DNA from 3 places in the Thioalkalivibrio sp. ALE23 genome. Region 3 is predicted to be linked to each of the others. Evidence: predicted binding sites of a transcription regulator. Region 3 holds the regulator's gene; each other region holds the start of a gene.

Evidence for each region. Region 3 encodes sigma-54, which starts transcription at its own class of promoters, with help from an activator protein. Its sites were predicted from a motif close to TGGCANGNTNCNTGCTT; they were not measured.
Region 1: flgA (flagellar basal body P-ring formation chaperone FlgA) is a predicted target of sigma-54. The motif match lies at 6,082-6,098, and genes of this name have one in related genera.
Region 2: glnL (nitrogen regulation protein NR(II)) is a predicted target of sigma-54. The motif match lies at 4,500-4,516, and genes of this name have one in related genera.

The regions. Positions count from the first base shown of each region.
Region 1 is NZ_KB900033.1:432,039-441,473, reverse strand. It holds gene alaS (alanine--tRNA ligase) at 1-1,713, shown strand, start outside; gene F573_RS0108760 (aspartate kinase) at 1,805-3,055, shown strand; gene csrA (carbon storage regulator CsrA) at 3,118-3,321, shown strand; tRNA gene F573_RS0108750 (tRNA-Ser) at 3,433-3,523, shown strand; gene F573_RS0108745 (flagellar brake protein) at 3,595-4,311, opposite strand; gene F573_RS0108740 (flagella synthesis protein FlgN) at 4,392-4,874, opposite strand; gene flgM (flagellar biosynthesis anti-sigma factor FlgM) at 4,879-5,196, opposite strand; gene flgA (flagellar basal body P-ring formation chaperone FlgA) at 5,289-5,957, opposite strand; gene F573_RS0108725 (chemotaxis protein) at 6,193-7,122, shown strand; gene F573_RS0108720 (protein-glutamate O-methyltransferase CheR) at 7,318-8,133, shown strand; gene flgB (flagellar basal body rod protein FlgB) at 8,322-8,729, shown strand; gene flgC (flagellar basal body rod protein FlgC) at 8,751-9,173, shown strand; gene F573_RS0108705 (flagellar hook assembly protein FlgD) at 9,184-9,435, shown strand, end outside.
Region 2 is NZ_KB900035.1:12,409-21,843, reverse strand. It holds gene F573_RS0110385 (NAD(P)H-dependent glycerol-3-phosphate dehydrogenase) at 1-456, shown strand, start outside; gene F573_RS0110380 (tRNA (cytidine(34)-2'-O)-methyltransferase) at 466-930, opposite strand; gene F573_RS0110375 (dihydroorotate dehydrogenase) at 929-1,897, shown strand; gene ntrC (nitrogen regulation protein NR(I)) at 1,925-3,385, opposite strand; gene glnL (nitrogen regulation protein NR(II)) at 3,382-4,488, opposite strand; gene F573_RS0110360 (DUF4124 domain-containing protein) at 4,644-5,021, opposite strand; gene F573_RS0110355 (hypothetical protein) at 5,000-5,788, opposite strand; gene F573_RS0110350 (DUF2782 domain-containing protein) at 5,782-6,177, opposite strand; gene F573_RS0110345 (TIGR00730 family Rossman fold protein) at 6,177-6,902, opposite strand; gene polA (DNA polymerase I) at 7,042-9,435, shown strand, end outside.
Region 3 is NZ_KB900031.1:675,161-684,595, forward strand. It holds gene F573_RS0103355 (LLM class flavin-dependent oxidoreductase) at 1-31, shown strand, start outside; gene F573_RS0103360 (NAD-dependent epimerase/dehydratase family protein) at 36-983, shown strand; gene F573_RS0103365 (calcium/sodium antiporter) at 1,002-1,976, shown strand; gene F573_RS0103370 (KpsF/GutQ family sugar-phosphate isomerase) at 1,967-2,944, shown strand; gene F573_RS0103375 (HAD family hydrolase) at 2,944-3,480, shown strand; gene lptC (LPS export ABC transporter periplasmic protein LptC) at 3,477-4,055, shown strand; gene lptA (lipopolysaccharide transport periplasmic protein LptA) at 4,052-4,594, shown strand; gene lptB (LPS export ABC transporter ATP-binding protein) at 4,591-5,331, shown strand; gene F573_RS0103395 (RNA polymerase factor sigma-54) at 5,416-6,939, shown strand; gene hpf (ribosome hibernation-promoting factor, HPF/YfiA family) at 6,943-7,281, shown strand; gene F573_RS0103405 (PTS sugar transporter subunit IIA) at 7,286-7,750, shown strand; gene hprK (HPr(Ser) kinase/phosphatase) at 7,753-8,793, shown strand; gene rapZ (RNase adapter RapZ) at 8,799-9,435, shown strand, end outside.

The DNA.
Region 1 (9,435 bases), on a different contig from region 3:
TACGTGTTGCGGCGCATCATCCGGCGCGCGGCGCGTCATGGCTTCCAGATCGGCTCCGAGGATGCGTTCCTCTACCGCCTGGTGCGCCCGCTGATCAACACCATGGGCGAGGCCTATCCCGAGCTGGTCAAGGCCGGCGAGCAGGTGGAGAAGGTCCTGGAGAAGGAGGAGCGCAAGTTCCTCGAAACCCTGGACCACGGCATGAAGATCCTCGAGGAGGACCTGAAGGATCTGCAGGGACGGGTGATCCCGGGCGAGACCATCTTCCTGCTCTACGACACCTACGGCTTCCCGGTGGACCTGACCGGCGACATCGCGCGCGAACGCGATCTGGAACTGGACATGGCCGGTTTCGAGGCGGCGATGGAGAAGCAGCGCGAACGTGCCCGCGCGGCCTCCCGCTTCAGCATGGATACCGGCAACCTGCCGGGGCTGGAAGACCACACGACCGAATTCTGCGGGTATGAATACCTGGAGGGTGAGGGCCGCGTGCTGGCGCTGTTCCGCGAGGGCGAGGCCGTGGAGCGCCTGGAGGTCGGCGAAGAGGGCATCGTGGTGCTCGACCGCACGCCGTTCTACGCCGAGTCCGGCGGCCAGGTGGGCGACATCGGCACCCTGTCGGGCTCCGGCGTGCGCTTCCAGGTGCAGGACACCCGCAAGCAGGCCGCGGCGCATCTGCACGTGGGCCAGGTCCGCGCCGGCACCCTGGAGGTCGGTCAGAGCCTGTCCGGCTCGGTGGAGGGGCCGCGGCGCGAGGCCATCAAGCGTCACCACTCCGCCACGCATCTGCTGCACAAGGCCCTGCGCGACCAGCTGGGCGATCACGTCCAGCAGAAGGGCTCGCTGGTGGACTCCGAGCGCCTGCGGTTCGACTTCACGCACATGGAGCCGCTGACCACCGAGCAGCTGAAATCGATCGAGGATCAGGTCAACGCCGAGATCCTGGCGAACGAGGCCACCGACACGCGCATCATGGACATCGACTCGGCCATGGAGTCCGGCGCCGTGGCCCTGTTCGGGGAAAAATACGGCGACGAGGTCCGGGTGCTGAAGATCGGTTCCTCGGTCGAGCTGTGCGGTGGCACCCACGTGGAGCGCACCGGCGACATCGGGTCGTTCCGGATTACGGTCGAAGGCGGGGTCGCCGCCGGGATCCGCCGGATTGAGGCGGTGGCCGGCGAGGTGGCCCTGCGCTGGATGGACCAGCAGCTGGGGCATCTGGATGCGGTGGCGGACCGCCTGCGGGCCGGCCGCGCCGACGCCCCGGACAAGGTGCGCCAGCTGCAGGAGCGCAATCGCGAGCTGGAGAAGGAGATCGAGCGCCTGAAGGGCAAGCTCGCCAGCCAGGCCGGTGACGACCTCTCCAGCCGTGCGGTGGAGGTCGACGGCCTGAAGGTGCTGGCGGCCCCGGTGGAGGGCGTGGAGCCCAAGGCCCTGCGCGACATGGTCGATCAGCTCAAGCAGAAGCTCGGCCGTGCCGTGGTGGTGCTGGGCACCGCCACCGAGGAAGGCAAGGTCTCGCTGGTCGCCGGGGTCACCAAGGAGGAAACCGGCCGGATCCGCGCCGGCGATGTCGTCGGGCGCGTGGCCGCTCAGGTCGACGGCAAGGGTGGTGGCCGGCCGGACATGGCCATGGCCGGCGGGCAGAGCCCCGAGAAACTCGAGGCGGCGCTGGCCTCGGTGGAGGACACCGTTCGCGAATTGCTGGGCTGACCAAATTCCGGATTGCAAGGGCGGGTTTGCTTTGGATGCAACCCGATTTCGTGTTTAATGCGCCGCCTTCGGGCCGGACAGGGATTCTGCAATGGCGTTGCTGGTACTGAAATTTGGCGGCACCTCGGTCGGGACGACCGAACGCATCCGGGCGGTGGCCGAACGCGCGCTGCATCTGCGCGAGGAAGGCCATCAGCTGGTGATCGTGGTGTCCGCGATGAGCGGCGAGACCGATCGCCTGCTGGGGCTGGCCAACGAGCTCAACCCGCGGGTCGACGGGCGCGAGCTGGATGTCCTGCTGTCCACCGGGGAGCAGGTCACCATCGCCCTGCTGGCGATGGCACTGGAGGCCAAGGGTTGCCCGGCGCGCTCCTATACCGGTGCTCAGGTGACCATCCGCACCGACAGCGCCTACAACAAGGCGCGGATCCGCAGTATCGACGATGCCCGCGTGCGTGACGATCTGGAGGCCGGGCGCATCGTGGTCGTGGCCGGCTTCCAGGGCGTGGACGAGGACGGGGCGATCACGACCCTGGGGCGTGGCGGCTCCGACACCACCGCCGTCGCGCTGGCCGCGGCCCTGAAAGCCGATGAATGTCGCATCTATACCGACGTGGACGGGGTGTACACCACCGATCCGCGACTGGTGCCCCAGGCCCGGCGCCTCGAACGAGTGACCTTCGAGGAGATGCTGGAGATGGCGAGCCTCGGTTCGAAGGTGCTACAGATCCGGGCAGTGGAATTTGCGGGCAAGTATAACGTCCCCTTACGTGTCCTTTCGTCGTTTGGCGAGGGACCCGGGACACTCATCACCACGGAGGAGGATGCAGCGGTGGAACAGGCGCTGGTCGCGGGAATCGCGTTCAATCAGAACGAGGCGCAGCTGACGGTGGGCGGCGTGCCGGATCAGCCCGGGGTCGCGCATCGCATCCTCGGGCCGGTGGCGGATGCCAACATCGAGGTGGACATGATCGTGCAGAACGTCGGCGAGGACGGCCGCACGACCGATTTCACCTTCACCGTGCATCGCAACGACTACGAGAAGGCGCTGGAACTGCTGCAGGGGGCAGCGGACGAACTGGGCGCCCGCGAGGTCTCGGGCGATGTCCACATCGTCAAGATCTCGGTCGTGGGTGTCGGCATGCGGTCGCATGCGGGTATTGCCAGCCGGATGTTCGAGGCCCTGTCGCGGGAAAACATCAACATCCGGATGATCTCGACGTCGGAGATCAAGATCTCGGTGGTCGTGGACGAAAAATACCTCGAACTGGCGGTGCGTGCGCTGCACGATGCCTTTGAACTCGAAGAGGAGCCCGCCGGTCTACCGAAGGAGCAGGGGTGACGACTCAATCAACGGATTCCGGGCGACCGAACTCGTCCGACACAGGTACTGTGGAGAAAAGCATGCTCATACTGACGCGTCGGGTGGGGGAGACCCTCATGATCGGCGATGACGTCTCCGTCACCGTTCTGGGTGTGAAGGGCAACCAGGTCCGGATCGGCATCAATGCGCCCCCGGACGTGGCGGTTCATCGCGAAGAGATCTTTCAGCGGATTCAGGACGAAGATTCGGAACACGGCTCCGGCGACAATCGCGGGAACGAGTGACGTCCGACGCTGCGATCTCCGCGTGGCCCGAATGAAGTTAAAATCATCAATTCGGGGCCGCGCGGGCTTTCATTCCGCAGCGTGAATCCGTATCCTCTGCACCGCAGTCACGGAGAGTTGGCCGAGTGGTTGAAGGCGCTCCCCTGCTAAGGGAGTATGGGTCAAAAGCCCATCGAGGGTTCGAATCCCTCACTCTCCGCCAGAACGCAAAAGGCCCGCACGGCAAGTGATGCTCGTGCGGGCCTTTTTTGTGGGCACGCAAGCCGGGGTCAGTCAGTTCATCGCGCGGCGGCGTTCCTCACGCTGATAGAACAGCAGGGCGACGTTGATGGCACGTTCCAGGCGGGCCGACATCTCGATGATCGCGCAGCCAGCATACGAATGGCCTTCGCGAGTGGAAGGGCGCGAGTTGGCCGGTTTGACGGCGCCGGAGACCCTTTCCTGCACGTCCGGGAGCAGCAGGTTGGTGAATTCCAGGCGGCTGCCATAGGGGATCTCCTGCAGCACTTCATTCGGCAGTTCCACGCACATGCCTTCGGCCGAAAGGTCCACCACCGATCCCTCGATCGGTTCTTCGTGCATCTCGCCCTGGATCTGCAGGGTCGGGCGGTTGCTCAGGGGGATATGAACGCGGAAGGTCTCGCGACGCTGCAGGTATTGCAGTTCGGCGGGATACGGACACTCGTAGAGGTCTCCCGGCGATTCGCTCACGTTCTGGCGGACCTCGGTGGTAAACCGCACGGCCACGCCGCGCAGGGTCGCGAAGACGCGCAGGGGCTGGCCGGGCCGGATCCGCTGGTGGAGGGAAGGGGGTTGCAGCTGGTCGAGGTAGAGACGTCGTGCGTCGGCATCCAGACGAATCAGCGCCGAGGTGTACAGCGGGCCGCTTTCTTCCAGGCGGATACTGACCAGCGTCAGGCCATGGTCCAGGTCGCGCAGTATCTGGCCGATGCGTTCCGGGGTGTCGACGGTATAGTCGTTGTCATCCATGAGGGCACGTCGCGTCCGAAGTGGGTTCGCGCATCATACACCCTGTGACGGAGTTCACGCCTTTCCGGTCCAACTCGGGCTCAGGCGCGGGTGATGGTCTGGCCGGTGGTACGGCGATGACGGGCCTTGCCGTAGGGGTCGTAGGTCGTGGCCGGTCCGTTGTCTTCGCCACGCAGGATCTGCATGGACATCTGGACCCGGCGCTGGTTGCGTTCGATCAGCCGGGCGTTGCCCTGGTTGAGTTCGTTGCAGCGTTCGATCGTCGCCCGCAGCGCCTGCCAGCGGTCGTTGAGGTGCTCCCCTCCCTCCAGACGCGCGAACAGCCGCGCTACCCCTTCCGGGGTGAACTCGGCACCGCGGGCTTCGATCCATTGCTGCTGTTTGCGGGTTTCGGTTTCCAGTGCCTGCAGCAGTTCCTGCTTGCGCTGGACCGCGGCCTGCAGCCGCTCCGGCTCCCGTGACTCGATGGCCCGAGTTTCCTCCAGCAGGATATCCTCCAGCCGTTGTCCGAGACGGATGGATTCCTCCAGGGAAGGACGGATTCCGGTTTCGTCGGTCACCACCGGATCACCGCAGCAGGCCTTCGATTTCCATCATGCGATCGGCCAGTTCCTCGTTGTCGATCGGGTAGTTCCCCTGAGCGATCGCCTCGCGGATCTCGGCCACCTTCGCCTCGTTGAACGGCGCGGCCTCGCTGGCTTCGCCGCTGCCGTTCATGGCCTGGGCGGCACCGGTCAGGGTGACGGCGTCACCGCTGGCGGCCCCGCCGTTGCCGGCGCGGTCCACCCCGTTGCTGCCGGTGCGGGCGTCGTCGTCACGGCCGCGGACCCCGCCGTTCTGGCTGTCGGGGCGCAGGCCATTGATGTTGGGGCCTTTGATATCCATGACTTTGTCCTGTCGTTTGACTGGTCTGCCTCGTGTATCGGCCGGAATGCCCGAAACTGTAGGGTCGGTTGCGGGATTTCCGTCACATTTTACTACAGGGCGACGCGAACCGTGCCCGATGGCTGGACCTCGCCCTCGATCTCGCGTCCGGAGGAGGTGTTGCGCACGCGGATCCAGTCGCCGGCCGTGGCGTCTTCCAGGGCTTCGCCCTGCATGCGGATAGTGACGCTGCCGCTGCTGGCGAGGATGGTAACGCGCTGGCCGCGCTGGATCACCTGACGTTCATTAACGTGCTGCTGGCCGATGACCTGGCCCTGGCGAATCGCGCGGCGGGTCTGCAGACCGACCACCTCGGATGCGTCCTCGAAATAATGGCTGGCCTGGCGCGACGTCTCGATGCGCTCCATGCGCAGATCGCCCGGCCCCAGGGTCTGCTGGCGCGACAGGTTGCGGCGGGCCACCACCACCTCGGCGTGGCGTTCCACGGTGGCCGGAACGTACACCGACCAGGTCACCGGCCCGGGACAGCGGATGTTGACCGCAGTATTGCCCCTCGGGCGGCCGCCGGGCGGCAGCGAGGCCTCCAGGGGTTCTTCGCAGCGCTTGAGGCGCAGGCGGTCGTCGACATGACCGAGTTGCACCTCCACATCGTCGCCGTTGTGGTCCCCAAGCTGCTGGTGCAGGAACCGTTCCGCGCTGTCACGAATGTTCTGCACCGGCTCGATCTCCGCTTGCGCGGTCGGGGCGAGGAGCGCGAGCATCAGAAGAAGCGCACCCCCGCTGCGGCCCCCGCTGCGGCCCGGGCTGCGGTACGGGAGCAAAGCCTGTAACTTGAAAAGGTGCATGTCCGGTCACCGTTGACCCTGTGTCTTCGTCACGGAATACAAGCAGATTCTGTGCCATGGCATCCGGCGCCTGTCCTGCGCGTCCGATGCGTGGTTCAAGCTCCCGCCGGCGCGGCCGTTAGCAGGGAGAACAACCCAGGGGGCGAGAACCGTGAGTCAGTTTATTGACGACGTGAACCAGCGCACGCAGATGGTCGGGCAGAACCGGATGGAGCTGCTGCTGTTCTATCTGGGCGGCACGCAGACCTTCGGGATCAACGTGTTCAAGGTGCGCGAGGTGATTCCGCTGCCGCAGTTGCGCCAGATTCCCGGGTCCGCCGGGGTGGTGCGGGGCGTCACCACCCTGCGCGACAAGACCGTGCCGATCATCGATCTGGCGCGGGCGATGGGCATGCAATCGACCCGGGCCGGGGCGGACGGGCAGCAGAAGGTTGTGATCACGGAGTTCAACCGCTCGGTGCAGGGCTTCATGGTATCGGCGGTGGATCGCATCGTGAACGTCAACTGGGACCAGGTGAAGTCGCCCCCGCGCGGCACCGGTCGCGAGTCGTTTCTGGTGGCGGTCACCGAACTCGACAACAAGCTGGTGGAGATCATCGACGTGGAGCGCGTGCTGTCGCTGGTCAATCCGCTGCCCACCGAGGTGTCGGAAAGCGTGCGTTCCGCGGTGGCCGAGCAGACACCCGAGCGTCGGGAAATCGTCATCGCCGACGACTCGGTGGTGGCCCGCCGCCAGATCGAAAGCGCCATCCAGGGGCTCGAGTGGCCCTACGTGCTGTGCAAGGACGGGCGTGAAGCCCTGGATTACCTGGAGGAGAAAGCCGCCGAGGGTCCGATCCACGACACGGTCGAGCTGGTGATCTCGGATATCGAAATGCCGCGCATGGATGGTTACACCCTGACGGCAAAGATCCGCGAGAACGAGCGCCTGCGACCGCTGCGGGTGCTGCTGCATTCCTCGCTCAGCGGCGAATTCAATACCGACATGGTGCGTCGGGCCGGTGCGGATGCGTTCCTCTCCAAGTTCAACCCGGACGAACTGGCCAGTGCGGTCCTGGAACAGATCAACAAGACCGCCTGAGATGTCGGTGGTTGCCGGGGGCGAACGGTTGCCGGCCCGGCCGGGGCGGGTGGCCGGCGCTTGCCGCCCCTTTGCAGGCTGCGGACTTCCGCAAGGTTGCCTCGAAGCCCTATACTGTGGCGGCATGGAATCATCGAACCGAACAACCAGCGGACGGCGGACGGGCCCGGCACGCGTCAAGGCGGAGATGTGTGCGTGATCGATTCCCGTGACTACGAAGAATTCGCGCGCTTTCTCTCCGAGTGCTGTGGCCTGGTGCTGGGGGACAGCCGCCAGTACCTGGTGTCCAGCCGGCTGTCCCGCCTGCTGGATGAATTTGGCTACAAGGACGTGCCGGAACTGCTGCACGCGCTGCGCAAGGCGCCCAGCCCGAAGCTGCGCACGCGCGTCATCGATGCGATGACCACCAACGAAACCTCCTGGTTTCGCGACGGTTTTCCGTTCGAGATCCTGCGCCACGTGATCCTCCCGGAGCTGGCGTCCACTCGGTCGTCGATCAAGGTCTGGTCGGCCGGGTGTTCTAGTGGCCAGGAGCCCTACAGTATCTCGATGGTGGTCTCGGAATGGGAGGCCTCGCGCCCGCGCCGGGTGGTGCCCGTCAGCATTCTCGGCACGGACCTGTCCGAGGGCGTGCTGGAAGACGCCCGCAAGGGAGTCTATGACGGTCTGAGCATCGTGCGCGGGCTGAGCGAGTCGCGGCGGTCCCGGTTCTTCCAGACCGTGCCCGAGGGGCACAAGATCATCCCCGAGGTGCAGCGCCGCTGCCGGTTCCAGAAACTCAATCTGGTCGACAGCTACGCGGCGCTGGGCAAGTTCGACATCGTGTTCTGCCGTAACGTCCTGATCTATTTCTCCGCCGAGACCAAGCGTCAGGTCCTTGACGGTATTGCGAAGCAGCTCAACCCCGGCGGCTATCTGTTTCTTGGCGCTTCCGAGACGGTCGGGCCCTACAGCAAGGCGTACGAAACCGTGCGCACCGAGTACGGCTCGGTCCTGCGGCTGAAGGGCTGAACCCCTCCACGCCGGGCCTGCAACGGGCCCGGCGCTCGTTCCCTGCGCGGTGATTCGCCGCGTGGCCGGCCGCGTGCCGGTGTCCCTCCCTATCCTTTTTCCCCTTTTGCCGGCAGCCAATGGCACGGCGATTGCATCGTCGTGGTCAGGCAACGGATGCCCGCCATGCGCGGGCCGGACGGAACGGGATGAGCATATCGCTGGACAAGGCGCTCGGGATTCTGCCGGAGTCGGTGAACCTGCGTTCGCAGCGCATGGAGGTTCTGAGCTCGAACATCGCCAATGCCGACACCCCCGGCTACAAGGCGCGCGACCTGGATTTTCGCAGCCAGCTGGAGGCGGCTTCGGGTGGTGGTGGCCAGCTTCAGCTCAGCCAGACCCGCGCGGGTCATCAGGATCCGGGGACGGCTGCCGCGGGCACCGGGGCCGAGCTCAAGTACCGCATCCCTTCGCAGCCGTCTCTGGACGGCAATACCGTGGATCCGCAGATGGAGCGGGCGGCGTTCGCCGAGAACTCGGTCAAGTACCAGAGCAGCCTCGAATTTCTCAATCGCCGGGTTTCCGGCATTCGCGATGCCTTCCGGGGCAATCGCTGAACCTGACGGGAGGCCACTGCCGTGAGTGATCTGTTCAATCTGTTCAATACCTCGGCTTCGGCGCTGACGGCACAGTCGGCGCGGCTGAATACGGTGTCTTCGAACCTGGCGAACGCCAACACGGCGGCCGGCAGCGCCGAGGAGGCCTATCGCGGGAAACACGTGCTGTTCCAGGCAGCGATGGACCAGGCCAGCCGCGACGGTACCGCGACGCCGGTGCGGGTGGCCAGGATCGAGGAGTCGGATGCCGAGCCGCAGATGCATTACGAGCCCCATCACCCGAAGGCAAACGACGATGGCTACATCTTTCGCCCGGCGGTCAGCGTGGTCGAGGAGATGGCCAACATGATGTCGGCCTCGCGCAATTACGAAGCCAACGTTGAAGTCATGGACACCACCCGCCAGTTGATGATGCGCACGCTGCAGATGGGCGGACAAGGCTAGGAGACCGGAAATGAACGGACTGACACCCGACATGCTGGAAGGGGCGGGGATTCGCACTGACCGCCAGGCCCAGCGCGACCGTCAGGAGAAGGAAGGCGGGCCGGATCAGCTGGGACAGGAGAACTTCCTCAAGCTGATGACGACCCAGCTGCAGAACCAGGACCCGTTCGAGCCGATGGAAAACGGGGACTTCATCGCGCAGATGGCGCAGTTCTCGAGCGTCACCGGGATCCAGCAGCTGAACGAGTCGTTCGAGGGCTTC
Region 2 (9,435 bases), on a different contig from region 3:
GGCGTGGAGCTGGGCGGGGCGTTCAAGAACGTCCTCGCGGTGGCCTCCGGTATCGCCGACGGGGCCGGGTTCGGCGCCAACGCCCGCGCCGCGCTGCTGACCCGCGGGCTGGCCGAGTTACAGCGCCTGGGCGAGGCCCTGGGGGCGCGGCCGCAGACCCTGACCGGGCTGTCCGGCCTCGGCGATCTGCTGCTCACCTGCACCGACGACCAGTCGCGCAACCGCCGCGTCGGTCTTTTGCTGGGCCAGGGTTACGACCTGGCGACCGCGCGCGAGCGGGTGGGCCAGTCGGTGGAAGGGGTCGAGACCGCGCGCGTGGCAGTGGAACGCGCGCATGCCGCCGGCGTGGAGATGCCGATCTGCGAGGAGGTGCACGCGGTGCTCTACCGTGGCCGGCGGGTGCACGACGCGGTGCGGCGCCTGCTGGAGCGCGACCCGGTCGCCGAGAATATCTGACCCATCGGCTCATTCGCCGCCGGCGAAGTCCAGCTGGCGCCAGGCCTCGTAGATCACCGCCGCGACCGAATTGCCGAGATTGAGGCTGCGGCTGCCGGGCTGCATCGGCAGCCGCAGGTGTCGCTCCTCCGGGATCGCGTCCAGTTCCTGCTGCGGCAGGCCGCGGCTCTCGGGGCCGAACAGGAAGGCATCGCCGGCGGCGAACGCCGGGGTATCAAAGCGGCAGGTGCCGCGCGTGGTGATCGCGAACACCCGCCGCGGGGCCACGGATTCCCGCCAGGCGGCCAGGCTGTCATACTCGCGGACCCGGGCCCATTCCCGGTAATCCAGCCCCGCGCGGCGCAGCCGGCTCTCGTCGAGGCTGAAGCCCAGCGGGTGGATCAGATGCAGGGCCGCCCCGCTGTTGGCGGCCAGACGAATGACGTTCCCGGTGTTCGGCGGGATCTCGGGCTGATACAGGACGATGTGAAACATGAGCGAAGCGCGCGACGATTCGCGGCTCTCCCTGGAATTCTGCGGGCTGCATTTCAACACGCCTCTGGTGCTGCTGTCCGGCTGTGTCGGCTTCGGCGAGGAATATACCCGGGTGGCCGGCTTTTCCAACCGCGATGCCGGCGCGGTGTGCCTCAAGGGCACCACCGGGGCCGCACGGCCCGGCAACCCCCCGCACCGGGTGTACGAGACCCCGGAGGGCATGCTCAACGCCATCGGCCTGCAGAACCCCGGGGTCGAACAGGTGGTCGGCGGGATCCTGCCGGGGCTGGATTACGACGAGACGCGCTTCATCGCCAACGTCTCCGGCTCCACCATCGAGGAATACATCGCAGTCACCCGGGCCTTCGACGATTCCCCGGTGGACGCGATCGAGATCAACATCTCCTGCCCCAATGTGAAGGAAGGCGGGGTCGCCTTCGGCAACGACCCCGACATGTCCGCGCGGGTGGTCGAGGCCTGTCGCTCGGTCACGCAGAAGCCCCTGATCACCAAGCTCTCGCCCAACCAGACCGACATCGCCGAGAACGCCCGGCGCTGCATCGAGGCGGGTACCGACGGCTTTGCCGTGATCAACACCCTGATGGGCATGGCGGTGGATGCCGAGAGCGGCCGCGCGGTGATCGGCAACAACCAGGGCGGACTGTCGGGCCCGGCGATCAAGCCGGTGGCGCTGCTGAAGGTCCACCAGGTCCACCAGGTAGCGAAGGCCCACGGCATCCCGATCATCGGCCAGGGCGGGGTCACCCGCGCCGAGGATGCCCTGGAATTCCTGCTGGCGGGGGCTGCTACCGTGGGCGTGGGTACCGGTCTGTTCTACGATCCGCTGTGCCTGCCGAAGATCCTCGCGGGCATCAACGACTACATGGACCGCCACGGGATCGGCCACGTGAGCGAGCTGACCGGGCGGCTGCAGCTGAACGAGGGGTTCTCCGGCTGCGGCGCCTGACGCGCCGGCAGCGCCCGGGCCCGCCGGTTACGGTCGCTCCTCGTTCATACCCAGCTCCTGGATCTTGCGCGTCAGCGTGTTGCGGCCCCAGCCCAGCAGGGCCGCGGCCTGCTGGCGGTGTCCGCCCGAGGCTCGCAGCGCCTCGCGGATCAGCGTGCGTTCCATCGCCGGCTGCAGGCTTCCCAGCACGTCCCGGTCACCGCGTTCCCAGTGCTCGCGGGCCACGCGCGCCAGTTCATCGGTCCACTCCCGGGGTTCGATCGGCACGGCCTGTGCCGGTCCCGGTCCCGGTTGCGGCGTGCCCGTGGACCGGGGCGCGTCATCGCGGCGCAGTTCCGCCGGCAGGTCGTCCAGGTGCACCTCGCGTCCGGAGGCCATCACCGTCAGCCAGCGACAGGTGTTTTCCAGCTGGCGCACATTGCCCGGCCATGGCAGGCGCTGCATCTCCGCGACCACCTCGGGGCGCATCACCTTGGGCTCCACGCCCAGCTCGGTGGCCACCTCGCTCATGAAATGATTGACCAGCAGCGGGATATCTTCCGGCCGCTCGCGCAGCGACGGCACATGGATGCGGATCACGTTGAGGCGGTGGAACAGGTCCTCGCGGAACTGCCCCGCGCGCACCCGCTCTTCCAGGTCCTGGTGGGTCGCGGCGATGATGCGCACGTCGGTATGGATGGGGGTATGCCCGCCCACCCGGTAGAAAGTGCCGTCGGCCAGCACCCGCAGCAGGCGGGTCTGCAGGTCGAACGGCATGTCGCCGATCTCGTCGAGGAACAGGGTCCCGCCGTCGGCCTGCTCGAAGCGGCCCTTGCGCGTCTGGCTGGCGCCGGTAAAGGCCCCCCGCTCGTGGCCGAACAGCTCGCTCTCGAGCAGGTCCTTGGGGATGGCCGCGGTGTTCAGGGCGATCAGCGGCTGCCCCGCCCGCGGACTGTGCTGATGCAGCGCGCGTGCGACCAGCTCCTTGCCGGTGCCCGATTCGCCGTTGATCAGCACCGTGATATTGGAGCGTGACAGGCGGCCGATGGCGCGGAACATCTCCTGCATCGCCGGCGCCTCGCCGATGATGGGGGTTTCCTCGGCGCTGCCCTCGTCGGGCGTTGCGGCCGCCAGGCTGTCACGGCGGGCCTCCAGGGCACGCTGCACCAGGGCCACCGCCTCGTCCACGTCGAACGGCTTGGGCAGGTATTCGAACGCCCCGGTCTGGTAGGCGCCCACCGCGCTCTCCAGATCGGAGAATGCGGTCATGATGATCACCGGCGGCGCGTCACCGCGGCTCTGCATGCGCGCCAGGAAATCGAGCCCGTTGAGCCCCGGCATGCGAATGTCGGCGACGATGGTATCCGGGGTGTCTTCCGTCTCCAGGGCCGCCCATGCCGCGTCGGCGGACTCGAACCCGCGCACCGCGATATCGGATCGGCTCAGGGCGCGTTCCAGCACCCAGCGGATGGAATCGTCGTCGTCGATGATCCAGACCGTCGGATTCATGCGTCGGGGCTCTCGCTGGCGGGCGGTCCGGCCACGGGCAGGAGGATGTCGAAGCGCGTGGAGCCGGGCCGTGAATGGCATTCGATCAGGCCGTCATGCAGCTGGACCAAGCTCTGCGCGATCGGCAGGCCGAGGCCGGTGCCGCTGTCGCGGCCGGTGACCATGGGGAAGAAGATCCGCTCGCGGACCTCCTCGGGGATTCCCGGCCCGTTGTCGCGCACGCTCAGGCGCGCGACCAGCCGGTGGCGTTTGCCGGAAACGGTGTACTGGCGCAGGATGCGCGAGCTGAGCACGATCTCGCCCTCGTCGCCCAGCGCCTGCAGGGCGTTCTGCACCAGGTTGAGGAGCGCCTGCACCAGCATGTCGCGATCCGCTTCGATCTCCGGGATCGAAGGGTCGTAGTCGCCGCGGATCTTCACGCCCAGCGGCAGCTGGACGCTGATCAGGCCGCGCACATGCTCGAGGACCTCGTGCAGGTTAAGGGGGGCGCGCTGCGGCATGTTGTTGGGGCCGAGCATGCGGTCCACCAGCGAGCGCAGGCGGTCGGCCTCATGGATGATGATGCGCGTGTATTCGCGCAGGTCGGGATCGTCCAGTTCTCCGGCCAGCAGCTGCGCGGCGCCGCGCAGCCCGCCGAGCGGGTTTTTGATCTCGTGCGCCAGCCCGCGCGTGACTGCGCGCGAGATGGCCTGCTGCTTCTGCAGCTGTTCCTCGCGCGAGATGCGCTCGTGCCGGTCGATCGCGCTGAGTTCGAACAGCAGCCGTCCGGGTTCGTCACCCTCGCCGTGCAGCGGCGTGATCACCACGTCGGCCAGGAAGCTTTCCGCGCGCAGCGGTTCCAGGCGCCGCGCACGCAGGGTGATCGGCTGGTCCCGGGTCAGGGCGTTGCGCAGACGGGTGGTCAGGTTGCGGTCCAGATGCAGCCACTGGCCGAGCGGGTGACCGAGGATGCGCTCGCGGCTGAGGCCCAGCAGGACCTCGGCCGCGCCGTTCATCGCCTGCAGCCGCAGATCCCCGTCGGTGACCATCACGGCCGTGGACAGGTCGTCCCACCACGGGGGGGTGGGCAGCGAGGCGGGCGAAGGGGGCGTATGCGGGCTCATCACCCGGTTTCAAGCATGAAGTGCGCCAGAATGGCCACGAGGGCGTCGCAGCGCTTCGTCCGGGGGCGTTGTGCGGTGGCGCTCTGATGAGGTGCAGTCATTGCCCCATTGTAGGGCATTCTGTGCATCAAAGTGGTGCGATGCCCGTGGCTGGCTCAGAAATCCACCAGTTCCACGGGCACCGGGACGTCCTCGATCGAAGTTTCGTCTTCATCGTCGGTCTCTTCGTCCGCATCCGCATCTTCCTCCGGCTCGTCGTCCGTCGGGTCTTCTCCCGGCCGCCGGATCGGGCGTTCGAGGATCTCGCGGGCATTCTCCAGGGGGACGGCGCCCATCGGCTCCTGAACCTCGATGCGTTCGCTGCGCCCGTCGCCGGGTGCCTCGTCGGAGAGATGCACCACACCGTCTTCATCCACCCAGCGGTGGACCTCGGTGGAGGCCAGAACGCCGACGCCCGGCGCCCCGGCGATGGCCAGGGCCACAAGCCCCGCGAGGGAGGCCCGCGGGGTCATCAGGCGGCGGGCCTTACCCATACCGACTGCACCCGGGTGCCGGCGTCCTGCAGGCCGGCCAGGCGCGGATCGGGGCCCGCGGGCGCGTGGCCGGCCTCGATGCGTTCCAGCCAGTCATCCAGCGCGGCCATGCGCAGGAGCGTCGGGGCGGCGCCGCGTTCGATCGCGCTCAGCGGGCGCTCGCGGTGATAGCCATCCAGCAGGGCGCGGTAGCGTTCGCGATCGAGCTCGCCCGTCTCGCTTACGGCCACCGCCAGCGCGATGCGCGCCAGTTGCCAGAACGCCGGAACGGGGGCCGGCGGGAGCGTCAGATCCGCCAGTCCGGTGTATTCGCCGTGCCGCCGGACCGAGCGCCAGAAGCTGCCGGCCACCGGCAGGTCCTCGAACCGGTACAGCCCCTGATGATGCAGCTCGCGGTTCAGTTGTTCGCGCGCCTGTTCGTCCAGGGTGGCGCTCAGGTCTTCGGTACGTTCGCGCAGCTGCTGCTGCAGTACCCCGCGGCGCCAGACGCCGTCCTGCGGCAGGGCCTCCGCCGGATGCCAGGCCTGCCAGCGGGCCGCGAGGCGGCCCAGCGCCTCCGGCGTGCCGGGACCGCTGGCGATCGCCCCGGGCTCCGCAGCGTTGCCGCGCTCCAGGACCCAGCGCGCGCGATCCCCGTCGAGCTGCGGGGCATCGCCGGCGGCGGGCAGCCCCACGGGCGCGCCGGCCGCCCGGGCGGCGGCAAAGGCTGCTTCCAGCGCCGCGGCACCCGCGACCGGCAGTTCCACGGTCGACTGCGTGGTTACCATTCCAGGATCCTCCAGCGGGGCGGGGTGAAACCGGGGGCCAGGTCGTCGCGGCGTTCAAGATCGCCTTCCCCGGTGACGTCCACCAGATAATAGGTCGGGCCGGCGGCCGGGGTGACCTCGACGATCACCAGATCACCGTCCACGCGATATTCGCGTCGCCGCTCGCCATCGCGCTCCATGATGATGACGTCCGCCTCTTCCAGTTCCTGCAGCTGGCGGGCGCGCTCGTCCAGCACCGGCGGCGGCGCGGGCTCGTCGCCGGCGGCCTCGTCGGGCATGTCGGGCGGTGGCGGGGCGTCTTCGAAGTCCTGCGCCGCCAGCGGCCCGGCGGCGAGAACAAGGCCCAGCAGGGCAGCGGCCAGCGCCGTGGCGCGGGTGCTCGTCATCATCAGAGCTCCATCAGTCGTTGTTTCTCTTCCGCCGAGGGCTCGAAGCTGCGGGCCTCGTAGTACTCGAAGATCACGTCCACGACCTCCTCGGGGGTGTCCACCACCGAGTATAGATTGAGGTCCTCGGCATCGATGGTCCCATGGGTGACCAGCGCGTCCTCGAACCACTGCAGCAGGCCTTCCCAGAACTTGCTGCCCACCAGCACGACCGGGATGCGGCGGGTCTTGCCGGTCTGCACCAGGGTCAGGATCTCGGCCAGCTCGTCCAGGGTGCCGAAGCCGCCCGGCAGTACCACGTAGGCGGAGGCGTACTTGACGAACATCACCTTGCGCGAGAAGAAGTGCCGGAACCCCAGGCCAATGTCCTGGTAGGGGTTGGCGTGTTGTTCGTGCGGCAGCTGGATGTTGAGCCCGATGCTGGGGGAATGGCCGGCGAACGCGCCCTTGTTGGCGGCCTCCATGATGCCCGGCCCGCCGCCGCTGACCACCGCGAAGCCCGCGTCCGACAGCTGGCGCGAGATCTGTTCCGCAAGCAGGTAGTCCGGGTGATCGGACGGGATGCGCGCCGAGCCGAACACGCTGACCGAGGGCTTGATGTGCGCCAGGCGCTCGAAGCCCTCCACGAACTCCGCCATGATCTGGAAGATCTTCCAGCTCTCGCGGGTCAGCGAGGAATCGTCGATGGGCCGCAGCCCGGGGTGTTCGGCTCGATCGTGATCGTTCATGGGGGGGCGCGTTCTTTGCACTCTGGGGCGCCTAGACTAACCGTGGCCCGACGGCCGCACAAATCGCGCCGGCGCTGCTCGGGCCGGGGCCCGCAGCCTGCTAGAATGCTTCCCTCGCAAGCCCAGCCGGATCCGCATGATGTCGCAAGCCCCGCTCGTCCTGGTCGACGGTTCCTCCTACCTGTTCCGGGCCTACCACGCCCTGCCCCCGCTGACCGCCCCCGACGGCCACCCCACCGGGGCGCTCTACGGCGTGGCCAACATGCTGCGCAAGCTGCGCGCGGACTATGCCCCCGAGCGCATGGGGGTGGTGTTCGACGCGAAGGGGCCCACCTTCCGCGACGAGATCTACCCCGAATACAAGGCCACCCGGCCGCCGATGCCGGAGGAGCTGGCGGCGCAGATCGAGCCGCTGCACGAGCTGGTGCAGCTGATGGGCTTCCCGCTGCTGTGCGTGGAAGGGGTGGAGGCGGATGACGTGATCGCCACCCTGGCCGACCGCGCCGCGGCTGCCGGGCAGGATGTGGTGATCTCCACCGGCGACAAGGACCTGGCGCAGCTGGTGGACGGCCACGTGACCCTGGTCAACACCATGAGCGGCACGGTGCTGGATCCCGCCGGCGTGCGCGAAAAGTTCGGCGTGGAGCCGGAGCAGATCGTCGACTACCTCGCGCTGATGGGCGACAGCGTGGACAACATCCCGGGGGTCGAGAAGGTCGGGCCCAAGACTGCAGCCAAATGGATCGCGAAGTACGGCGACCTCGACACCATCCTCGAGCGGGCCGACGAGATCGGCGGCAAGATCGGCGAGAATCTGCGCGCCGCGGCCGATCGCCTGCCGACCTCGCGCGAGCTGATCACCGTGCGCCGGGATGTCGAACTGCCGCTGGGCCCCGATGACCTCGAGCTGCGCGAGCCCGATTCGCAGCAGCTGCTGGAGCGGGTGCGCCACCACGGGTTCTCCCGCTGGCGGGCGGAGCTGGAAGGCGGCGACGCCGGCGACGCTGCCTCCGGTAACGACGGTAATGCCGATCCTGGGCAGGCGGCCGAATATCACACCGTGCGGGACGAGGCGGCATTCACCGAGCTGCTGGAACGCCTGCAGGGCGCCGCGCGGGTCGCGTTCGACACCGAGACCAGCAGCCTGGAGGCCATGCGGGCCGAGCTGATCGGCATGTCCTTCGCGTTCGAGGCGGGTACCGCCTATTACTTGCCGCTGGCCCACAGCGGTCCGGATGCCGATCCGCAGCTCCCGCGCGAGGCGACCCTAGAGCGCCTGCGGCCGTGGCTGGAATCGGCCGAACACGGCAAGCTCGGCCACAACCTCAAGTACGACCGCAACGTGCTGGGCAACCATGGCATCGTGCTGCGCGGCATCGTCGATGACACCATGCTGCAGTCGTTCTGCCTCGACGCCGGCGCCAACCGGCACGACCTGGATTCCCTGGCCGAGCGCCATCTGGATCACCGCATCACGAAATACGAAGACGTGGCCGGCAAGGGGGCGAAACAGATCCCGTTCGCCGAGGTGGACGTCGGCATCGCCACCGATTATGCCGGCGAGGACGCGGACATCTGCCTGCGTCTGGACGCCCTGTTCCGGCCGCGCCTGAACGAGGCCGAGGGCCCGGCCTTCGTCTACCGCGAGATCGAGATGCCGCTGGTGCCGGTGCTCGCGGACATCGAGCGCGCCGGCGTGAAGGTGGACCCGGACCTGCTCGGCGAGCAGAGTCAGGAGCTGCTGAGCGAGATGGAGCGCATCGAGCGCGAGGCCTTCGACGAGGCCGGTACCGAGTTCAATCTCGGCTCGCCCAAGCAGATCCAGGAGATCCTGTTCGAGCGCCTGGGCCTGCCGGTGCTGCGGCGCACGCCCAAGGGCCAGCCCTCCACCGCCGAGGACGTGCTGGAGCAGATGGCGGACGACTACGCCCTGCCGCGGCTGATCCTTGAGCACCGCGGCCTGTCCAAGCTGCGCAGTACCTATACCGAGACCCTGCCGCGGCGTATCCACCCGGAGACCGGGCGGGTGCATACCTCCTATCACCAGGCCGGCGCCGCGACCGGGCGCCTGTCGTCCTCCGAGCCCAACCTGCAGAACATTCCGGTGCGCACCGAGGCCGGACGGCGCATCCGCCGGGCGTTCATTGCCGCACCCGGCTATCGTCTGCTGGCGGCCGACTATTCGCAGATCGAGCTGCGGATCATGGCCCATCTGTCGCAGGACGCCGGCCTGCTGCAGGCCTTCGCCGACGGCCAGGACATCCATCGCGCCACCGCGGCGGAGGTCTTCGGGGTCGACCCGGATGCGGTCACCGGCGAGCAGCGCCGCGCGGCCAAGGCGATCAACTTCGGCCTGATCTACGGCATGTCGGCCTGGGGGCTGGCGCACAACCTGGGGATCGAGCAGACCGAGGCGCGGGAGTACATCGACCGCTATTTCCACCGCTATCCCGGCGTGCACGACTACATGGAGCGGGCGCGCGAGCGCGGGCGCGAGCAGGGCTATGTGGAAACCCTGTTCGGGCGCCGGCTC
Region 3 (9,435 bases):
ATTCCTCGATGGCCCCGCCCCGACCGGATAACCGCATGCGTGTTGCCGTCACCGGTGCGGCGGGTCGCATCGGCCGGGTCCTGCTGCCCGAACTGCTGCACACCCCGGAGGTGGAGCGGATCATTGCCCTGGATCGCGAACCGGCGGACTTCCCCGGGGCCGCGACCCTGCCGGCGGACCGCTACGACCTGCGCCAGAAGGATCTGGCGCAACTGACGCCCGAAGACCTCGCCGGGACCGATACCCTGGTGCACCTGGCCTTCCAGCTGATGGGCGGGCACGGCGGACGCCGGCGCCACGACCGCGACTGGGTTCGCCGGCAGAACGTGGACCTGTCGCGGTCGGTCTTCGCGGCCGCCGCGCAGGCCGGTGTGCGCCATGTGGTGTTCCTCTCCAGCGCCGCGGTCTACGGCCCGTGGCCGGACTCGCCCGTCCCCCTGAGCGAGGACCAGCCGCCCCGCCCGCGCTTCCCCTATGCCGAGGACAAGGTCGCCACCGAACAGGCCCTGGAGGCTCTGGACCGCGAGCATCCGGAGCTGGTGACCACCGTGCTGCGGCCGCCCGCGGTGGTCGGGCCACATGCCCAGCCGCTGCTGCAGCGGATCGCCCGCAGCCGCCTTCACCCCGCCGGGATCGACGCACCGGTGCAGATCCTGTGGGAGGAGGACGCCGCGCGAGCGATCGCCGCCGCAGTCACCCGCCGTGCCCCGGGCTGCTTCAACCTGGGCACCGAACCGGTGTGGTCGCTGCGCGCCATGGCCCGTCACGGTCGGCGCCTGACCCTGCCGGTGCCCGCCGGCCTCATCCGCAGACTGCACCCGCTGGCCTGGCGCCTGAGCGCGCGCGCCGGCGACCCGGGCTGGGTGCGCGGGCTCGACGGCCCGCTGGTCCTGGACTGCACCCGCGCACGCCGGGAACTCGACTGGCAACCCCGGGTCACGACCCCAGAGTGCCTCGAGCTCCTGCGGGTCGGCCATCGATAGGGGGCGACCGGACCGCGCATGCTGCTGCCGCTGCTCGCCGTCGTCGGTGGTCTCGTACTGCTCGCCGCCAGTGCCGATCGCTTCGTGTTCGGCGCCGCCGGCCTGGCGCGCGGGCTCGGGGTCTCGCCGGTGCTGATCGGCCTTACCGTAGTCGCCTTCGGCACTTCGGCCCCGGAGATCATCGTCTCGCTGCTGGCCAGCCTGCAGGGGGCGCCGGGGCTGGCGGTGGGCAACGCGATCGGCTCGAACATCGCCAACCTGGGACTGGTACTCGGGCTGGCCGCCCTGATCGCCCCGATCATCGCCGGTCACGGGCTGGTACGACGCGAACTGCCACTGTTGCTGCTGGCCACGCTCGGCGTGCTGTTGCTGCTGCTGGACGGCCGGCTGGCGCGGGCGGAAGGGGTGATCATGCTGGCCGGCCTGATCGCGGTCGTGGTCTGGATGATCCGCGCGGCCCGCCACCCCGGCACGCCCCCGGAGTCCGACCCCGGGCTGACCCCGCGCCCGCCGGCGGCCACGCCCGGCGGTCTCCCGGCGGCCCTGGGGTGGCTCGCCGGCGGTCTGGTGGCGTTGCTGGCGAGCAGCCAGGCGCTGGTCTGGGGGGCGGTCGAGATCGCCACCGCCCTGGGAGCCGGCGAACTGCTGATCGGCCTGACCCTGGTCGCGATCGGCACCAGTCTGCCGGAGCTGGCCACCACCGTGGCCAGCGCGCTGCGGCGCGAAACCGGCATGGCCCTCGGCAACGTCGTCGGCTCCAATCTGTTCAACCTGCTGGCGGTGCTGGCGGTACCCGCCGTGATCGCGCCACTGGCGGTGGAACCCGCAGTGCTGACCCGTGACTATCCGGTGATGCTGGCCCTGACCGTGGCGGTGCTGCTGGCCGCCCGCTTCGGCGCCGGCCGCATCACCCGCTGGCACGGGGCCCTTCTCCTGCTGGCCTTCAGCGGCTACCTTGTGACTCTCGCAATCACGGCACCGGCATGGATCTGAACCCCGAAACCACCCGCAAGCTCGCCCTCGCGGTCCTCGAGAACGAAGCCGATGCGGTGCGCGGCCTCGCCGCGCGCATCGACGACGCCTTCCTCGCGGCCTGCCGCCACATCCTCGACTGCCGCGGGCGCGTGGTGGTCACTGGCATGGGCAAGTCCGGCCACATCGGCAGCAAGCTGGCGGCCACCCTCGCCTCCACCGGCACGCCGGCGTTCTTCGTGCACCCCGGGGAGGCCAGCCACGGCGATCTCGGCATGATCACCCGCGACGACGTGGTGATCGCGCTGTCGAACTCCGGCGAGACCGACGAGCTCCTGACCATCCTGCCGCTGATCCGGCGCCTCGACGTCCCGCTGATCGCGATGACCGGCAATCCCGGTTCGCGCCTGGGCACCGATGCCAGCGTCCATCTGGACGTCAGCGTGGAACGCGAGGCCTGCCCGCTGGGACTGGCCCCCACCTCCAGCACCACCGCGGCCCTGGCGATGAGCGATGCCCTGGCGGTGGCGGTGCTGGATGCGCGCGGCTTCACCGCCGACGATTTCGCCCGTTCGCACCCCGGCGGGCGCCTCGGGCGGCGCCTGCTGATCCACGTCGGCGACATCATGCATACCGGCGAGGCGATCCCGCGCATCGCGCCCGAAGCGCCGCTGAAGGACGCGCTGTTCGAGATCACCCGCAAGGGACTGGGACTGGTGATCGTCAGCGACGCCGACGCGCGAATCCTGGGGGTCTTCACCGACGGCGACCTGCGCCGCACCCTGGACCGGGGCGAGAGCCTGGAGACGCTGACCATTGGCGAGGTGATGACCCGGGGCGGGCACACCGCCCGCGCCGACTGGCTGGCCGCGGAGGCCCTGGAGGTGATGGAAAGCCGCCGCATCAACGCCCTCCCGGTCGCCGATGCGGACGGCCGGCTGCAGGGGGTGATCAACATGCACGACCTGCTGCGCGCGGGGGTCGCCTGATGCATGACGACATCGATCTCGCCGGCCTGCAGCGCGGCACCCGACTGCTGATCCTGGACGTCGACGGCGTGCTGACCGACGGCGCGCTGTTCCTCGGCGACGGTGGCGAACAGTACAAGGCCTTCCACAGCCGCGACGGCCACGGCCTGCGCATGGCCATGGACGAAGGCCTGGAGGTCGCGATCCTGACCGGGCGGCAGTCGGCGGTCGTCGAACATCGCCTGCAGGATCTGGGCATCCGCCACTGCATCCAGGGCCGGCGGGACAAGGGGGAGGCACTGGCACAGCTGCTGCAGCAGACCGGGCACCGCGCCGACGTGGCCGCGTTCGTCGGCGACGACGTGGTCGATCTGCCGGCGATGCGACGGGTTGGCCTGGGCATCGCGGTCGGCGACGCCCATCCGTTCGTGCGCCAGCACGCGCAATGGGTCACCACGGCCGGTGGCGGGCGCGGCGCGGTCCGCGAAGTCTGCGAGGACCTGCTGGCCGCGCGCGGCCGCCTTGAGGCCGTGCTCGAAAGCTACCTGCACGCATGACCCCGGATCCGCGCCGCACCCCGCTCGCCGCCCGGCTGCTGGCCGCCGGATGCCTGCTCGCCGGGCCGGCAGCGGCCGAGCCGCCCGCCGAACCCGCGGCCGACGCGGAACCTACGCTGCAGATCGAGGGGTTTACCGCGCATGTCACCGGCGAGGACGGGCGGCCCACCCACCGCCTGCAGGGGTCGCGGCTGCGCGAATACGACCGGGATGCGGTCCAGTTCATCGATGACCCGGAGCTGGATCTGCTGGACCAACGGGGCCTGAACTGGACCTGGCGCGCCCCGCGCGCGGCACATCAGCCCGATCGCGAACTGCTGCATACCTTCGGCCACACCCGCGGCCTGCGCCCCGAACGCGACGCGCGCGTACGCACGGTGATCGAGTCGCGCGACGTGCGCGTGGCGCTGGACACCCGGCTGACGACCTCGTCGGCCCCGAGCACCCTGGAACAGCCGGGACTGTTCCAGAGGGGTACCGGCCTGCGCGCCGACCCGCAAGCGGATACCATTGAGCTGCTCGCCGAGGTCTACACGCTGTACAGCGACCTGCCGCAGGAGGACCGCCCGGAATGAACCCGGCCACAACCGAACATCGCCGCGCGGGCATCCGCCGACCGGCCCCGCTGCTTGCCGTGGCGGGCATACTCGCACTGTTCCTGGCGGCCCCGCCGGCGACCGGCCGCGAGGATGCCCTGCCGGTGGAGATCACCGCGGACCACGCCGAGATGGACGAACGCGCGGGCACCGGAACCTACACCGGCGACGTGATCGTGGTGCGCGGCGATGCCACGCTGGAAGCGGACCGCGTGATCGTGCACATGCGCGAGCGCCGCCCCTACGAGATCGAGGCCCACGGCGAGCCCGCACGCCTGGAGTCGCCCGATCCCGAGACCGGCGAGACGCGCATCGCCGAAGGGCTGCGCATCGACTATTTCCTCGACGAGGAACGCGTGATCCTGACCGAACGGGCACGCGTCATCACCGCCGCCGAGGATGCCCGCGGGCAGCGCATCACCTACGATCTCGAACGCGACGTGATCCGCGCCGAACGCGGCGACACCGACGACGAGCGCGTGCACATCCGCCTGCAGCCACGCGAGGACAATCCATGACCCCCGCGGCCGACGGCCATCTGGTCGCCCGCGAGCTGAGCAAGCGCTATGGCCAGCGTACCGTGCTGGACGCGATGGATGTGGACCTGGTGCCCGGCGAAGTGGTCGGCCTGCTGGGACCCAACGGAGCCGGCAAGACCACCTGCTTCTACAGCCTGGTCGGACTGATCCGGCCCAATACCGGGCGCATCACCCTGGGCGGGCGCGACATCACCCGGGCGCCCATCCACGAACGCGCCCGCGCCGGGCTGGGCTATCTCCCGCAGGAGGCATCGATCTTTCGCCGCCTGTCGGTCCAGGACAACCTGCAGGCGGTGCTGGAACTGCGCCCGGAACTCGACCGCCACGAGCGCCGCCGCATCGGCGACGCCCTGATCGAGGAATTCCAGCTGGAGACCGTGCGCCACAGCCCCGGGATCGCGCTGTCCGGAGGCGAGCGGCGGCGCGCCGAGATCGCCCGCGCGCTGGCCGGCGATCCGCGGTTCATCTGTCTGGACGAACCGTTTGCCGGGGTCGATCCGATCTCGGTCGGCGAGATCCAGGAAGTCATCCGCCACCTGGCCGAACGCGGCATCGGCGTACTAATCTCGGATCACAACGTACGCGAGACCCTGGGCATCTGCCATCGCGCGTACATCCTCAGCGAGGGGCGCCTGCTGAGCGCGGGCACGCCGGACGAACTGCTGGCCGACACCCGCGTGCGCGAGGTCTACCTCGGCGAAAACTTCCGCCTGTGACACCGACCGCCGCACCCGGACGGTGCACAAGCCCGCAGCAAGGGATTACTATTCACTTATGGTGACCAACGCCTTTCCCAACTCATGCTGAAGCCCGGGCTGAATCTGCAGCTCGGTCAGACGCTGACCATGACGCCGCAGCTGCAGCAGGCCATCCGGCTGCTGCAGCTGTCCACGCTGGAGCTCCAGGCCGAGATCCAGCAGGCGCTGGAAAGCAATCCCATGCTGGAACAGGCCGAGGATGACGAACTCGGTGCCGACGCGGGGGACACCGACAGCGACGCGAACACCGACGACGGCGAGAGCGGCAGCGACAACGCCGGCACCGGCGAAACGGTGGATGCCGGCGGCTCGGAGGACGTCATCCCCGACGAGCTGGTGACCGACAGCCGCTGGGAAGACATCTACGACGCCAGCGCCAGCCCGCGCGGTCTGGACGACCGCGACCCGCTGGAGAACACCTCGGACGACGACGGCGGCGGCGGGCTGCAGGATCACCTGCTGTGGCAGCTGCATCTGTCGCACCTGACCCCGCGCGACCAGCGCATCGGCGCCGCCCTGATCGACACCATCAACGGCGACGGCTACCTCGAGGGTGACGTCGAGACCCTGGCCGAGACCATCAGCCGGAGTGAAGACCCCCCCGTCGACACCGACGAGGTCGAGGCCGTACGCCACTGGTTGCAGCACTGCGACCCGCTGGGGGTCGGTTCGCTGGATCTGCGCGAGTGCCTGGAGGTCCAGCTGGGCGAGCTGGCGCCGGACGCCCCCTCGCGCGAGGCGGCGCGCGCGCTCCTGGAACACGGCATGGACGCCCTTGCCCGGCGTGACTACAAGGCCCTGCAGCGCCAGAGCGGCGTACGCGATGGCAACGAACTGGCCGCGGCGCTGGACCTGATCCGCACGCTCAACCCGCGCCCCGGCGCCCAGATCAGCGAGACACCGCCGGAATACGTGGTCCCGGATGTCTACGTGCGTCATACCGACCGGGGCTGGCAGGTCGACCTGAATCCCGAGATCGCCCCGCGCATTCGCATCAACGACCTCTACGCCGGCATGGTCCGCCAGGTCTCCGATGCCCGCGACAGCGCCTTCATGCGCGATCAGCTGCAGGAGGCGCGATGGTTCATCAAGAGCCTGCACAGCCGCAACGACACCCTGCTGCGCGTGGCGCGCGCGATCGTCGAACGCCAGCAGGGGTTCCTGGAACACGGCGAGGTGGCGATGCAGCCGCTGATCCTGCGCGACATCGCCGAAGCCCTGGAGATGCACGAGTCCACGATCTCGCGGGTGACCACGCAGAAATACATGCACACCCCCCGCGGGGTGTTCGAATTCAAGTATTTCTTCTCCAGTCACGTGGGCACCAGCGACGGCGGGGAATGCTCCGCGACCGCGATTCGTGCCATGATCCGCGAACTCATCGAAGAGGAAACGCCGGGCAAACCGCTCAGCGATTCCCGCCTCGCCCAGATCCTGGCGGATCGGGGCATCAACGTGGCCCGGCGTACCGTGGCCAAATACCGGGAGGGCATGAACCTGCCATCCTCCAGCGAGCGCCGCCAGATGGCCGCCATGCCGACCGGAAGCAAACCGAAAGGAGCCTGACCCATGCAGATCAATCTCACCGGACACCACGTCGACATCACCGACGCCCTGCGCGACTACGTCAACGAGAAATTCCAGAAGCTGGAACGCCACTTCGACAAGGTGATCGACGTGCACGTGGTGCTGAACCACGAGAAGACGCAGAAGCTGCACAACAAGGCGGAAGCGAATCTGCAGGTCAGCGGCAACCACATCCACGCCGAGGCCAGCCACGATGACATGTACGCCGCCATCGACGGCCTGATCGACAAGGTCGACCGCCAGCTGATCAAGCACAAGGAGAAGGTCAAGGATCATCATCGCGCCGAGGGCGCCCAGCGCAACCGCGAACAACCCGAGTAAGCCGATGAATCCGGCCGAGCTCATCACCCCGGAGCGCATCGGACTGGAAACCGACTGCTCCAGCAAGAAACGAGCGCTGGAAACCCTCGCCGATCTGCTGGTGGACGGGGCCGCGGACGGACTGGCGGCCAGTGCCGCGTTCGAAGCCATGTCGGCCCGCGAAAAACTGGGCTCCACCGGGCTCGGCCATGGCGTGGCGATCCCGCACGGCCGTCTCGCCGAGCTGGATACGCCCCGCATCGCGGTCCTGCGTCTGGATCAGGGCGTGGATTTCGAAGCCATGGACCACGAACCGGTGGACATCCTGATCGCCCTGCTGGTGCCGGAAGAGGCCACCAGCGAACACCTGGACCTGCTGGCCCAGCTCGCGCGCGGGCTGTCGCAGCCGGACACCCTCGCCGGCATCCGGCGCGCCGCGGACAGCACGGGGGTCCAGCAGGCCCTCAGCCGGGCGCTGGGAGACACCTGACCATGGCCGACCGGGCGGAAGCGGCAGCCGACGGCACCGCGAGCAACATCACCATCGCCGCGCTCACGCGGGCGATGGGGAGCCGTCTGGACCTGCGCTACGTCCACGGAGAGGAGGCCGCGGGCGACCGCGAACTCCTGGGATTCGGGGATGGCGACCTGCCGCTGGCCGGCCACCTGAACCTGATCCGCCCCAACCGCATCCAGGTCATCGGCGACTACGAGGCCCGCTACATCGCCGGCCTGTCCGACGAGCAGCGTGACCACCTGGTGCTGGAAATGGCCCGCACCGGTACTACCATGGTGATCTTCGCCGAGGACACCTGCCCGTTCCCGCGCATGCCGCAGACAGGTGACGACCCCCTGCCGGTGATCCTGTGCACACGCACATCCTCGCACGAAGTCATCGCGCTGCTGCGCTATTTCCTGCAGCAGCGCCTCGCCCATTTCGAGGTGCGCCACGGGGTGTTCATGGAGATCCTCGGGATCGGTGTACTGATCTCGGGGGCCTCCAGCGTCGGCAAGAGCGAGGTCGCACTCGAGCTGATCTCGCGTGGCCACCGGCTGATCGCCGATGATGCCCCCGAGTTCGCGCGCATTGCCCCGGATATCGTGCGCGGACACTGCCCCGCCCTGCTCCAGGACCTGCTCGAGGTGCGCGGCCTGGGCGTGCTCAACATCCGCGCGATGTACGGCGACTCGGCGATCAAGGGCGGCAAGTATCTGCGCCTGATCATCGATCTGCGCGATCACAACGAGCCCTCGCCGGTGCCGGACGATCGCCTGAACGGGCGCCGCGGCGAGAGCGAGATCCTCGGCCTGCGCATCCCGCTGATCAGCCTGCCGGTGGCGCCGGGGCGCAACATCGCGGTCATGATCGAGGCCGCGGTCCGCAATCACCTGCTGCACATGCAGGGCTACATCGCCGGGGACGACCTGCGCGCCCGCCAGCGGCGCCAGATGGGCGAGGATCAGCAGGAGGAATCCATCTTCCACATCGGCGGGCCCAGCACCACGGTCCCCAACCCCGATCCCGAGGGCTGACCGACATGCGTCTGCTGCTGGTCAGTGGTCTGTCGGGTTCCGGCAAGACCGTCGCCCTGCATACCCTGGAGGACGCCGGCTACTTCTGTGTCGACAACCTGCCGCTGCCGATGCTGCCGGAACTGGTGGAGAAGGTCCGCAGCGGCCATTACGACACCGGCGGTGACCGCCATCTGGCCGTGGGCGTGGACGTCCGTTCGGGCCTCGACGCCCTCAGCGGATTCGGTCAACTGCTGGGCGAGCTGCGTGGATCGGGCCTGGAGGTCGAGGTGCTGTTCCTCAATGCCTCCGACGAGGTCCTGCTGCGTCGCTACCACCTGACCCGCAGACGCCATCCGCTGGCACGCGATGGCATCCCGCTGGTGGAAGCGATCGGCATGGAACGGACCTGGCTGGGGCACGTGGCGGTAGAAGCCGACCTGACCGTGGACACCAGCCGGCTGTCGATGCACGACCTCGCGCGCACGCTCCGGGCCCGGGTCGGCAGCCGCGAGACCGCCGGCCTGTCGCTGCTGTTCCAGTCCTTCGGCTTCAAGCACGGCTCGCCGCTGGATTCCGATTTCGTGTTCGACGTGCGCTGTCTGCCCAACCCCTACTACGAGCGCGAACTGGCGCCACTGACCGGGCTGGATCCGGCGGTAG